DNA from 3 places in the Roseibium sp. 10G30-5 genome. Region 1 is predicted to be linked to each of the others. Evidence: predicted binding sites of a transcription regulator. Region 1 holds the regulator's gene; each other region holds the start of a gene.
The links. The regulator PhoB, encoded in region 1, activates phosphate uptake and scavenging genes when phosphate is short. The targets are predictions, from matches to a motif close to TGTCATNNANCTGTCAT.
Positions count from the first base shown of each region.

Region 2: phnC (phosphonate ABC transporter ATP-binding protein) is a predicted target of PhoB. The motif match lies at 1,753-1,769, and genes of this name have one in related genera.
Region 3: AC0L7U_RS12685 (arsenate-mycothiol transferase ArsC) is a predicted target of PhoB. The motif match lies at 2,402-2,418, and genes of this name have one in related genera.

Region 1 covers NZ_CM147918.1:3,128,725-3,132,919, forward strand. The annotation lists partial or broken gene pstB (phosphate ABC transporter ATP-binding protein PstB) at 1-437, shown strand, start outside; partial or broken gene phoU (phosphate signaling complex protein PhoU) at 471-1,180, shown strand; gene phoB (phosphate regulon transcriptional regulator PhoB) at 1,229-1,930, shown strand; gene AC0L7U_RS15870 (GcrA family cell cycle regulator) at 2,212-2,784, opposite strand; gene AC0L7U_RS15875 (acetylornithine transaminase) at 3,209-4,195, shown strand, end outside.
Region 2 covers NZ_CM147918.1:1,379,021-1,383,215, forward strand. The annotation lists gene phnK (phosphonate C-P lyase system protein PhnK) at 1-91, shown strand, start outside; gene phnL (phosphonate C-P lyase system protein PhnL) at 109-816, shown strand; gene AC0L7U_RS07010 (DapH/DapD/GlmU-related protein) at 817-1,437, shown strand; gene phnC (phosphonate ABC transporter ATP-binding protein) at 1,881-2,708, shown strand; gene phnD (phosphonate ABC transporter substrate-binding protein) at 2,800-3,705, shown strand; partial or broken gene phnE (phosphonate ABC transporter, permease protein PhnE) at 3,778-4,195, shown strand, end outside.
Region 3 covers NZ_CM147918.1:2,501,354-2,505,548, reverse strand. The annotation lists gene zapE (cell division protein ZapE) at 1-681, opposite strand, end outside; gene AC0L7U_RS12695 (hypothetical protein) at 1,030-1,137, opposite strand; gene AC0L7U_RS12690 (AprI/Inh family metalloprotease inhibitor) at 1,158-1,472, opposite strand; gene AC0L7U_RS12685 (arsenate-mycothiol transferase ArsC) at 1,886-2,341, opposite strand; gene AC0L7U_RS12680 (MAPEG family protein) at 2,619-2,999, shown strand; gene AC0L7U_RS12675 (1-acyl-sn-glycerol-3-phosphate acyltransferase) at 3,104-3,997, shown strand; gene recQ (DNA helicase RecQ) at 4,148-4,195, shown strand, end outside.

The sequences.
Region 1 (4,195 bases):
GCCTCGGATCCATGGACATGCCCGCAAGAAAAGCGAACTGGACGAAATCGTTGCCTCCAGTTTGCAGAAAGCAGGCCTGTGGAATGAGGTCAAGGATCAGCCTGGATGCGCCGGGAACCGGGCTTTCTGGCGGTCAGCAGCAGCGCCTTTGTATCGCCCGCGCCATCGCTGTGAGCCCGGAAGTCATCCTGATGGATGAGCCCTGTTCAGCACTCGATCCCATCGCCACGGCAAAGGTGGAAGAGCTGATCGACGAGTTGCGTGAAAATTTTACAATCGTCATTGTCACACATTCGATGCAACAAGCTGCAAGAATATCTCAAAAGACAGCTTTCTTTCATATGGGCCATATGGTTGAGATGGGGGAAACCCAGGATATCTTCCATAACCCGAGAGATCAGCGAACCCAGGATTATATCACCGGGCGCTTCGGTTAAGGAGCTGGCTTAGCGAAAAAGGACGAAAGTGAAATGGCAGAACATACAGTCAAATCGTACGATGACGAGCTCAAGGCGCTCGCCGGACGCATTGCTGAAATGGGTGGCATTGCTGAGGAAATCACCTCGCATGCCGTCTCCTCTTTGGTGAAGCAGGATCTTGAGCTTGCCGAGGTGACGATTTCCAGGACGGGAAGCTTGATGATTTGCTGCATGACATCGAAATGCGTAGTGTCATGGTCATCGCGCGCCGCCAGCCCATGGGGCAGGATCTGCGCGAAATCATGGCCGCCGGTCGCATTGCCAACGATCTGGAACGTGTGGGCGACATGGCCAAGAACATCGCCAAGCGCGTGATCGCCATGGATGCTGGCCTCAAGTCGCAGAAGCTGGCGATTGGTGTTGAGCATATGACCGAATTGGCGCTGTCACAGCTCAAGTCGGTGCTGGATGCCTACACCCGCAAGGATGCGGAACTGGCACGTGAAGTCTGGACCCGCGATGCGGAAGTTGATGCCATCTACACCTCGTTGTTCCGCGAACTGCTGACTTACATGATGGAAGATCCCCGCAATATTTCGCAGTGCGCGCATCTGTTGTTCTGTGCCAAGAACATTGAGCGCATTGGCGACCATGCGACGAATATCGCCGAGAATGTTTTTTACATGGCGAAGGGAGAGCGCCTGGGTGATGAACGCCCGCGTGTTGATGAGACCGGGGTGGAAGACCGAGAAGAAGTCTGATGGCTGGGGAAGGGGTCCCCAAAGCCATCACTTGGAGTGTGAAATGTAATGCCGAAGGTACTCATCGTCGAAGATGAAGAGCCCATCAGCCTGATGCTGAAGTACAATCTGGAAGCGGAAGGATATGAGGTCGAAACCTGCGAACGCGGCGATGAAGCCGAGGTTCGCCTTCGTGAAGTTCTTCCCGACCTGCTTTTGCTCGACTGGATGCTGCCCGGATTGTCGGGTATCGAGTTGTGTCGCCGCTTGCGCATGCGTGAGGAAAGCGAGCGCTTGCCGATCATCATGATGACGGCGCGTGGAGAAGAGACCGAGCGCGTGCGCGGTCTCTCCACCGGTGCAGACGACTATGTGGTCAAGCCGTTTTCTGTGCCCGAACTGACAGCGCGGGTGCGGGCGATCTTGCGCCGGGTGAACCCGGAAGTCGTCTCCAGCATGTTGCGCATGGGCGACATTGAACTGGACCGCGAAACGCATCGCGTTCGTCGCAACAGCAAAGAAGTTCATCTCGGACCGACGGAGTTCCGCTTGCTGGAATTCCTCATGACGGCCCCGGGACGTGTCTTCTCGCGTGAGCAACTTCTGGATGGTGTCTGGGGGCATGATGTCTATGTGGACGAGCGCACTGTCGACGTTCACGTCGGGCGCTTGCGCAAAGCTCTCAACCGTGGTCGCGTGAAAGATCCGATCCGCACTGTGCGTGGCGCGGGCTATGCTTTCAATGACCAGTTTGCAGTGGCTGCCGACTGATCCTTCCGAGTCGTTCGTTCGGACAGGCTGACTTTTCGGGCATGGCTTCCTTGAAGCTGTGCCCGTTTTGCTTTCTGGGGCGCGAGATGCTCTTTCACGCGCCTCAGAGGGGCGCATTCTATTTGCGGCTGTCATGCTATGCGGGCGAAAGTTGGCCTGCCGGTTCGTCGCCTCACAGGTCTTCGTGGTAGGGTGACGGTATCTCAAGCGCTATACTTCAAACACAAGAAAGCCCGCCAGATGGCGGGCTTTCTTGTAAGATCAACCTGATTTGAGAACGGTCAGGACGCTTTGGCGTTGGCAACAACCTTGCGCTCACGGCGGCGATCGCTGACAGGCTGATAGGCGACCTTGCAATGATGGGCACAATAAGGGGCGCCGGCATCAGAGTTGCGACCGCAGAAATAGAAGTCATCGGTGCTTGGATCGCCAATCGGCCATTTGCAGGTGTTTTCCGTCAGCGTCAGGATCGTCGCGCGCTGAGAGATCGGGATCACCAGATCATTGGCGCGCTTTTCCTTCGGGGCTTCCATCGGAACGGCATCGAAAATCGGCTCCGGCTGCAACGCGGCGTTGCCATGGGTCGGAAAGCTGGCCGGTTTTGACGGAGCAGCTTGTGTCGCGGACGGGGCCGCAGCACCTGTGCTTGTCTGTGGGGCGGTTGTCGAGCGGGCACGACGTGGCTTGCTCGCCTGAGCCGGCGCCTTAGCGCGGCCCGACAGGCCAAGACGATGGACTTTACCGATGACGGCGTTTCGCGTCACACCGCCAAGTTCGGAGGCAATTTGGCTTGCGCTGTGTCCCTCGGTCCAAAGCTTCTTGAGCAGTTCAACGCGATCGTTTGTCCAACTCATTTGCCGCACCCCTTAAGTGTATGGTTAATAAAAGCAGCCATTAACCATAGGCATTAAGATACGTTCGCAACGCATCAGGCTTTAGCACATATAGTGCTTTCAGATTGCTTGCCGCACGATATGTCGTGGCTGACAGGATGGAGCGTACAATAGCCGTAAAACGCCACGCAAGGTTGCGGTCCCAAACAGCTGGGGACGAAAAGACTTTTCCCCAGAATAGCCATCTTGCTGGCGGTGCATATGAAATTGGCTCGTTTAGGCCATTTCCGTTGACAATCTGCCCTTGCCGTTGTCTATAAAACCTCGACTTGGTCTGGCCGCCTGAACGGGCGGCCTGTTTTTGTTTTTCGCAGCAACACCTTGAAAGTCTGCGCGGAAACGGCAACCGGGTCGATCATCAAAGCCTCCAAAGGAGTGACGGGAAATGGCGGCGTCTGCGCTGTACGGAACATATGCAAGATCGAACCTGGAGTTTGATCACGGGGAAGGTGTCTGGCTGGTAACGAAAGACGGCCGACGATTCCTCGATTGCGGTTCCGGCATTGCGGTCAATTCCCTTGGTCATGCCCATCCGCATCTCGTTGAAGCGCTGAAGTCGCAAGCCGAGAAGCTGTGGCATACGTCCAACCTGCATCAGATTCCCGGTCAGGAAGAGCTTGGCCGTCGGCTGTGTGAGGCGACCTTTGCCGACAAGGTGTTTTTCACCAATTCCGGCGCAGAAGCCATGGAAGCGGCAATCAAAACGGCGCGCCGTTATCATTATGCTCAAGGTCAGCCAGAGCGCTTTCATATCGTGACCTTCGAAGGTGCATTCCATGGCCGTACTCTTGGAACGATCGCCGCTGGTGGCCAGCCGAAGTATCTTGAGGGTTTTGGCCCCAAGGCGCCGGGTTTTGATCAGGTGCCAGCGGGTGATCTGGAGGCGTTGAAGGCGGTTATCGGCCCGCAGACCGCGGCTCTTGCCATCGAGCCTATTCAGGGCGAAGGCGGGATTCGTGAAATCCCGACGGATTACCTGCGCGAATTGCGCAAGATCTGTGATGATCATGGAATTTTGCTGATTTTCGACGAGATCCAAACGGGTGTTGGCCGGACGGGTAAACTTTTTGCGCATGAATGGTCGGGTGTTTCGCCAGATCTGATGGCCATTGCCAAGGGCATTGGTGGTGGCTTCCCGATGGGGGCCTGTCTGGCAACAGAAGAGGTCAGTGCAGGTATGGTTCCGGGAACGCACGGCACAACCTTCGGTGGTAATCCGTTGGCTATGTCTGTTGGCAATGCGGTGCTGGATGTCATTCTGGAAGATGGGTTTCTGAATGGCGTTGAGCAGAAAGGCCTGCTTTTCAAGCAGAAACTGGCCTCGCTGCTGGATCAGCATCCGACAGTGTTTGAAGAAATTCGCGGCAAGGGC
Region 2 (4,195 bases), 1.7 Mb from region 1:
TGTCATCGAACACGGCCTGACCGATCGCATTCTGGATGACCCGCGTGAGCCTTACACGCAGCTCCTCGTTTCTTCCATTCTTCAGGTCTGAGCAGAAAGGGTCTTGATATGACACATCGGCTTGTCGTTTCCGACGTTTCGAAGTCGTTCACAATGCACTTGCGCGGCGGACATCTCCTTCCCGTCGTGCAAAATGTCAATTTTACCCTGCGCGAAGGCACATGTGCCGTTCTTGGCGGGCCATCGGGGGCCGGCAAAAGCTCCATTCTCAAGATGGTGTACGGCAATTACGGCGTCGACACGGGACAGATCCTCGTTTGCCATACAGATGGTCAGGTGGATCTGGCGACCGCATCTCCGCGTGAGGTGCTGGCTGTGCGCCGGGACACCATCGGCTATGTCAGCCAGTTCCTGCGCACCGTGCCTCGTGTCTCGGCACTCGACATCGTCGCCGAACCTCTGACCGATCGCGGCGTTGATCTGGAAGAAGCGCGCGAAAAGGCCCGCACCCTGCTTGCCCGTCTCAATCTGCCGAAAGACCTCTGGTCGTTGCCGCCAGCAACCTTTTCTGGCGGCGAGCAGCAGCGCGTCAACATTGCGCGCGGCTTCATCACCGACCACCCTATGTTGCTGCTGGATGAGCCGACCGCATCTCTGGATGCGCTCAACCGTCAGGTTGTCATCGAGATGATCCGCGAGAAAAAAACGCAAGGCATCGCCATGCTGGGCATCTTCCACGATGAAACAGTGCGTGAAGCCGTCGCCGACGACATCATTGACGTCAGCCTGTTTTCAACCAAAAGGGACGCCGCCTGAATGACCAAACTTTCGCAAAAGCCTTTGATTCACCCAGTGCGCTGCGTTGCAGATGATTGCAAGCTTGGCCGCTACACCGAGATCGCGGAAGGGTGCCGGATCAGCGAAACCGAGCTGGGCGACTATTCCTACATCGAGAACAACGGCACAGTCTGGTGCGCCCGTATCGGCAAATTCGCCAATATCGCCTCAACGGTTCGCATCAATGCCACCAACCACCCAATGTGGCGGGCGACCCTGCACCACTTCACTTACCGCGCCGGGGATTACTGGCCAGATGCCGAAACCGAAGAGGACTTCTTCGACTGGCGGCGCAGCAACCGCGTCATCATTGGTCACGATGTCTGGATCGGCCACGGTGCCACAGTGTTGCCAGGTGTGACGATCGGCAACGGCGCCATTGTTGGCGCTGGCGCGGTCGTCTCCAAGGACGTCGCGCCCTATACGATTGTTGGCGGGGTCGCCGCCAAGAAGATCAAGAACCGCTTTGATCCAGAGATCGCAACCCGCATGGACGCACTCGCCTGGTGGGACTGGGATCATGACCGACTTCGCGTTGCGCTGGAAGACTTCCGCAAGCTCGATGCAGCCGGCTTTCTGGATCGCCACGAAAAGGGATAAACCAAGCATGAGATTTTTCCCAGCTTCGAGATACCCTTAATATTGAGCCAGACGCCTCTTATCCATAAGACATGAGGAGCGCCTGGCTTTTTTATCTTATATTCAAAACAAATACTTTAACAAAACTGACACATAAACTTCAAAATACTATAACCTATCCTAGAATTTTCTTACCCAGATTGTATCTGAAATACGTCAATCATGATTATATCTACCTCTCTATATTAATATAAGACATTGATATTTATATATATTAATTGGCTGTCCAATTTTTCAGCATCGCTTTTTGAAAAATACCAAAGCTTCCGCACCTTATGTAATCAAACTGACATGAAATGCTTTTATTTGTCCAAATCGAAAAGACAAAAATAACAAGTCGCCAACTCGCGATTTGAAAACCGATAAAAATTTTATCGAACTCGGACAAATATAGGCAGAGAAATATGCTGCAACTCACAGGCGTGTCGCGCGTCTTCGGTTCCAAGACCGCCGTAGATGATGTCAGTTTTGCCATTCCGTCAGGACAGATGGTTGGCATTATCGGACGCTCGGGCGCAGGCAAGTCTACTCTTCTGCGCATGTTGAACCGGTTGTCCAAGCCGACATCTGGCCAGATCCGTTTTGGCGATCTGGAAATCTCGTCCTTGCGCGGCAACAAGCTGCGCCATTGGCAGCGCGATTGCGCCATGATCTTCCAGCAGTTCAACCTTGTGCCGCGGATCGATGTGTTGACCAACGTCATGCTCGGTCGCCTGAACCACCGCAACACAGCCCTCAGCCTGTTGAACATCTTCTCGCAGGAAGAACGCATGATGGCGCTCGCCTCTCTGGAGCGCCTCGGCATTGCCCAGACCGCTTTGCAGACAGCAGGCACACTGTCCGGCGGTCAGCAACAGCGTGTCGCGATCTGTCGCGCCCTGATGCAGCAGCCGAAAGTCATGCTGGCGGATGAGCCGATTGCCTCGCTTGATCCGATGAACGCCAAAATCGTCATGGACGCTCTGGAAGACATCAACAAGCGCGACGGCATCACCGTTATCACCAACCTGCACACACTCGACACGGCCCGCCGGTATTGCGGGCGCATCATCGGCATGGCGCACGGCCGCGTCGTTTTTGATGGTTCTCCCGACGAGCTGACGACAGCCGCAGTCAACGAAATCTATGGCGCAGACGGCAGCATCGATGAATCGATGACATCGACCAGCCTGTCTTCGCCTGTTCCGCCTTCGGCTCCGGCCGACATCGAAGCTCTCGCTGTCGCCCAGTAAGCCGCATCCCATCGCCCGCCCGCGTCACAGGCATACATCTCTTTACTCTTGAACAGTCGTCCGGGGGGAACCGGACAACAGGAGACGTCTTATGTTGAAGAAAGTCCTTATCGCAGCGACGACCGTCCTGACGCTCGCTTCGTCTGCAAGCGCTGCAGAACTGAAAGAATTCCGCGTTGGTATTCTTGGCGGCGAAAATCAGACAGACCGTCTGCGTAACTATTCCTGCCTGTCCGACCACATCAAGAAGGCTCTTGGTGTCGACAAAGTCAGCCTCTTCCCGGCTGCCGACTATGACGGCGTTATCCAGGGTCTGCTCGGCGGCACGCTCGACTTCGCTGAACTCGGCGCTTCCGGTTACGCCAAGGCTTACCTGGCCGACCCGAAGGCTGTTGAGCCTGTTCTGACCACGGTTCAGACAGACGGTTCTGCTGGTTACCATTCCGTCATGGTTGCCCGCAAAGATTCCGGCATGACCAAGCTGTCCGACATGAAGGGCAAGAAACTTGGCTTTGCTGACCCGGATTCGACTTCTGGTTACCTGGTCCCGACCGTTGCTCTGCCAAAAGACATCGGCATGCCGGTTGACAAGTTCTTCTCGTCCACCGGCTTCGGCGGCGGTCACGAAAACCTGGTTCTTGAAGTTCTCAAGGGCACGTTCGATGCCGGCACAACCTGGGCTTCGGGCGTGGGCGACTTTGAAGACGGTTACACCTCGGGCAACCTTCGCAAGATGGTCGACAAGGGCGAACTGGACATGAACGACCTCGTTCAGCTCTGGGAATCCCCGTTGATCCCGAACGGCCCGATCGTTCTGCGGTCTTCGCTTTCCGATGAGAACAAGAAGAAGATCGTCGACATGCTGATCGATATGTCCAAGAACGACCGCGACTGCTTCTCGGCTGTCGAAGGTGGTGACTACAAGGGCTACAAGAAGGTTACGGCGAAGTTCTACGAAACCATCATTGCAGCACGCAAGCAGACCATCGGCGACTAATCGCCCCCTGTGTGAACCAGCACCGCGGCGTCCTCGCCGCGGTGTCTTTTTGTCAAGAAGCCGGTATCCCTGATGACGATCAATTCTTCGGTGCTCAGCCCGCAAAGCCAGCAGATCCTAAACCACTGGAACAAGCTCACAAATACGCGCAGGCTCTATACACTGATCGGGGTCGCGGTGATCCTTGTTGCGCTTGCCAGCTCGCTCTGGTTTGCCAACGACACGAATGCCGGTAAGTTCTGGGATCGTCTGCCCCATTTCTTCGATTTCTTCGGCGATCTGATCCCCCGCGACGGACTTGAAGTCTGGCGCGCGCTGTTCGACCGCCCCTCGCCCTATGACAACGGCAGCCTGATGTACAACTACCCGGTCGGCCGGGTGTACCTCACAAGCTGGTTCTATATCCCTGAATACTTCTACAAGATGCTCGAGACGCTGAATATCGCGCTTGTCTCGACAATCATCGGCTATGTCTTCGCCTTTCTGCTGT
Region 3 (4,195 bases), 630 kb from region 1:
GTCCATGCGCTCCTCGGCATGGTCATTCAACGGTGAAATATACACCGGTGCCCCGCCAAGCTTCTCCAGGCGATAGTCCGTCGGACTGTCGAGCCAGAGCACGTCAACGTGCTGTTGAAGAAGATCGATGAAGGGGAGAAACAACTGACGGTTGAGGCCGTCCTTATAGAGATTGTTTGGCTCGACGTTCGACGTCGCCACCACCACGACACCAAGGGCGAACAACTGGGTGAACAAGCGCCCCAGAATCATGGCGTCGGTAATATCTGTTACGGAAAATTCGTCGAAACACAAAAGCCGGGTTTCGTCCGCGATCTGGCGCGCGACCGGAGGAATAGGATCATCCTCTTTCACCTCACCGCGCTTCAACGCCTGCCGATGCTGGAAAATGCGCTCATGCACATCGGCCATGAATTCATGAAAATGTGTTCTGCGCTTACGGCGAACAACCGCCACGTCAAGGAACAGGTCCATCAGCATGGTCTTGCCACGCCCTACTCCACCCCAGACGTAAAGCCCTTTCACCCGAGGCTGGTCTTTCGTGCGTTTGCTGAACAACCACCCGAGAGAGCTCTTTTTCGTCGCAAGCCTGGTTTCCGACAAACGCACATTGAGAGCATCCAGTTTATTGACCACCTCACGCTGCAACGGATCATCACTGATCTTTCCCGCCGCCACCATCGACTGGTAGCGATGTCTTAGAGCATGACTGATGGGTGCATCGACTTTCAACTTCGGAACGCTCCGTTGTCAGTTGGACACCTCATCCCGGTCAGTGCCGCGGTGAAATGTCGCACAATGACCTTCGCATAAGCTTAAAATCACGCAGATGCAAGCAAAGCAAATGAGCACATCTCACTCACCTTGCGAAATCAAATAGTTAGAATTTTCGCGATGCAACCTGAAGGCGCCGGAGAAATAAAATCCCCTAATGGGTTTGCACGCTTCCAAGGCTCATCGCACTGCAAAAACGCGATAAGGGCCCATAAGGCCCCTATCTTGTTTCACAAGCCGTGCCGAAACGCTGACTTAACGATGCATCGTGACCTGTTTGCCCGATGCTGTCGTGCCGCTGAATTGCTGCCCGCCGACCGAGTAAAGCTGAACGAGAACATCACCGCTGGCGCTTTTCAACACCAGCTTCTTGCCTTCGATATTCAGGCAGAAATGCCTGCGAGGGTTGGCGACGTACACCCACGCGAGTTGGCCCGGTAGCCACCCGACCAAGACGTCAGCGCCATGAACGCCATGCAGGTTTCGCTGGACGACTGCAATTTCCAGCCCCCGCCCATCTCACTGCGGTTGATATCCTGCGCCGTTCCCGGCTCCGGCAACGAGGCCACCTGCATAGAAGACTGCCCGCCTGCATCCCCCATACGGTCACCGCCCATCGTGCCACTCATCGCAGACGCCTGATCGGAATTGGTGATGGTTGTGCCAGGGAGGAGGAGAGGAAGAATCAAGCGGCGCAAGCTGCCCGCCCTGAATCGGTTGTGTCGGAGCGGCCGGCAGCGAAGGCGCGGAATAATCCGGCTGGCCAGAGAGACGCTGACAGCCTGCGACTCCCACCGCCAGACACATGATGCTCGTCAAAATGACACCGCTCTTCATAAGCAATGAACCCTTCTTGCAACCGCTGTAATGTTTTCTCGCCAAGGTCGCCCGGTCAAGACGGGCAACGTTTCATCCCTAGTGTTAACGATACTTGCCCGAAAACAAAAGTGAGACATGGAGAATTGTGAGGAGAAGGGGCCGAAGATCTGGTTAAAAACGACAAAGAAAGACGGCTATACAAGTGCAATGAGCCGCTTGATGACGCAAGAGGCGCAGAAACATCCGTGCGCCTTCTTGCATCTAACGTGCGAGCCAACCGGACACCGACCCCTCAGGCAACTTCGAGATCCGGACCCGCGCGATATTGATCCGCACCTAGCACCTGATCCACCGCCTGCCGAATGCGCCGGAAATATTCTTTTGCGGCCTCAAAAGACTGCGGGAAAGGCCGAACGCCCGCCACATGCCAATGATCTTCAAACGTAGTGCCACGCCAATCACGTGGCAGTGGCAAAGGAGCCATTCGAGACAGATAGATCACACGGTCCGGAACGATTGGCCCATATGGCATGCAGAAGACGTCGGCGCTCTTGGGCTGCAAACCTTCGCTGCTGATCGACTTTGCCGAAAGCAACTTTGTGACCGCCGGATGCAAAACATCGCCCGGCTCCACGCCTGCAGAAAAAGCGCGCACAAGCCCCTGACCCGTTGCATTGACATAGGCTTCAGCCAATGGACCAAGCAACGTATTATCGGGACAAATAAAGAGGATCGTCGTCTTTGGCACTTTTTTCTCCTGCCACTCGGCGGACACACCCTAACGCTGGCCACCTTGTAGCGCTGAGGACCAACACATTTATGACAGATGCACCACCCAATCGGAGACTTAACCCATTCATCCCCGGTTGGTTCCATTGTCAAAAAACCGGAGCGCCATGCGACGTCCAGAGGCTTTTCATGTCTTGTGCATTGATCATCTCATGCGAACGGCTTAATTGGGCTTGTGAATTATCCGCTCCGCGATGTGCCGTCAGTCCGGCCCGCGCCCAACTGGAGAGTTTTCCATGTCCATCGCGCTCTGGTGTGTTCTCATTGCAGCCATTCTCCCCGCGCTCAGCGCCTTTCCGGCCAAGGCAAACAAGAGCTTCGACAATGCCAACCCACGCGACCCGGACTATTGGAAAGGCGGCTTCCCCGCGCGCGCCATGGGCGCTCAGCAAAACGGCTTCGAAGCCTTCCCATTCTTCGCTGTCGCGGTGATCATTGGACTTTGGCAAGGCGGCAATGCGGAGTGGATCAACAAGCTGGCGGAACTTTTTATCGCCATGCGTCTTATTTACATTGGTTGCTATTACGCCAACCGGGCGACCCCGCGATCCCTCTCCTGGATGGTCGGCTTTCTCTGCACTCTTGGCATCTTCACCAGCCCGCTCTGGAGCGTGTGACGAATAAGTGAAATCTGGCGTATCTGGAGCTGCTCCATTGCGAAACAAGGTGGAAGTATCTACGTTTAACTGGGCGCCGAACTCAAAATCTTGAAGGACTTCCCGTGGCGTATGTAAACCCGCCGTCTACGTCTCTGGGCAAGGATGCACAGGCCCTGACCGGTACTGCCGAAGACCATATTGTTGATACGCTGATCATCGAACGCGGTGAGAAAGTCATGTCCCGGCCCTGGTGGCCGCTTGTTCGCCCGTTGGCGCTGCGTGTCTTGCGATACCGGCAAGCGCTTCAGATGTCAGACGAAATCGCTGGTATGTCGGCGATTGAAGTCTTTGAATATCTGAGTGATCTTCTGGAAATGCATGTGACCGTCGAGGGCTTGGATAACGTGCCCGCCGAAGGCCCAATGGTGCTTGTTTCCAATCACCCAACCGGCATCGCAGATGGTGTGGTTCTGTTTGATGCCATTCGCCAGCGCCGCACTGATCTCTCCATTTTTGCCAATCGTGATGCCATTCGCGTAAGCCCGCGACTTGCTGACATGATTGTTCCGGTGGAGTGGCGGCATGAATTCAAATCCCGCGAAAAAGCCCGGGAAACCCTGTCTCTCTCCGCCAAGGCCTTTCGGGAAGGACGATGCGTCGTGCTGTTCCCCTCAGGGCGTCTGGCCTATTGGAACGAGGGGAAATTGACGGAGCGACCTTGGATGACATCGGCGCTGGCTCTTGCCCGGCGCAATGACGCGCCAATCATTCCCATGCACATGGGCGGGCGCAACTCCGGCCTGTTCTACTTCCTGTCTCGCATCTCCACTGAATTGCGCGATATGACGATCTTCAACGAACTTTTGAACAAGCGGCACGCACCCTTCCGCGTTCATTTTGGCAAGCCGATTGACCCGGCCCTGCTACAAGGCGACCTCAACGAAGGCACCGCCAAGCTGCGGGTACATTGCGCCGAGACGCTGGCTCACAATCCAGACGCCGAATTTCACCTCTAGCGACACTTTTCCCTTACAAACCCTCCAGATGCGGCGTTTCATCCACAGGTGCAATTGCCCTGCGGGAGCGAATAAGAGAAAATGCAGGTGGTTCGTGAGCGCTTTTCCTGAGGCCAGCTGCGCAACCTCCTGCCAGGGATCCTCATTTTCATGCTGTCATCGCCGCCGCGTGCCCACCACACGGACACACATAAGCAC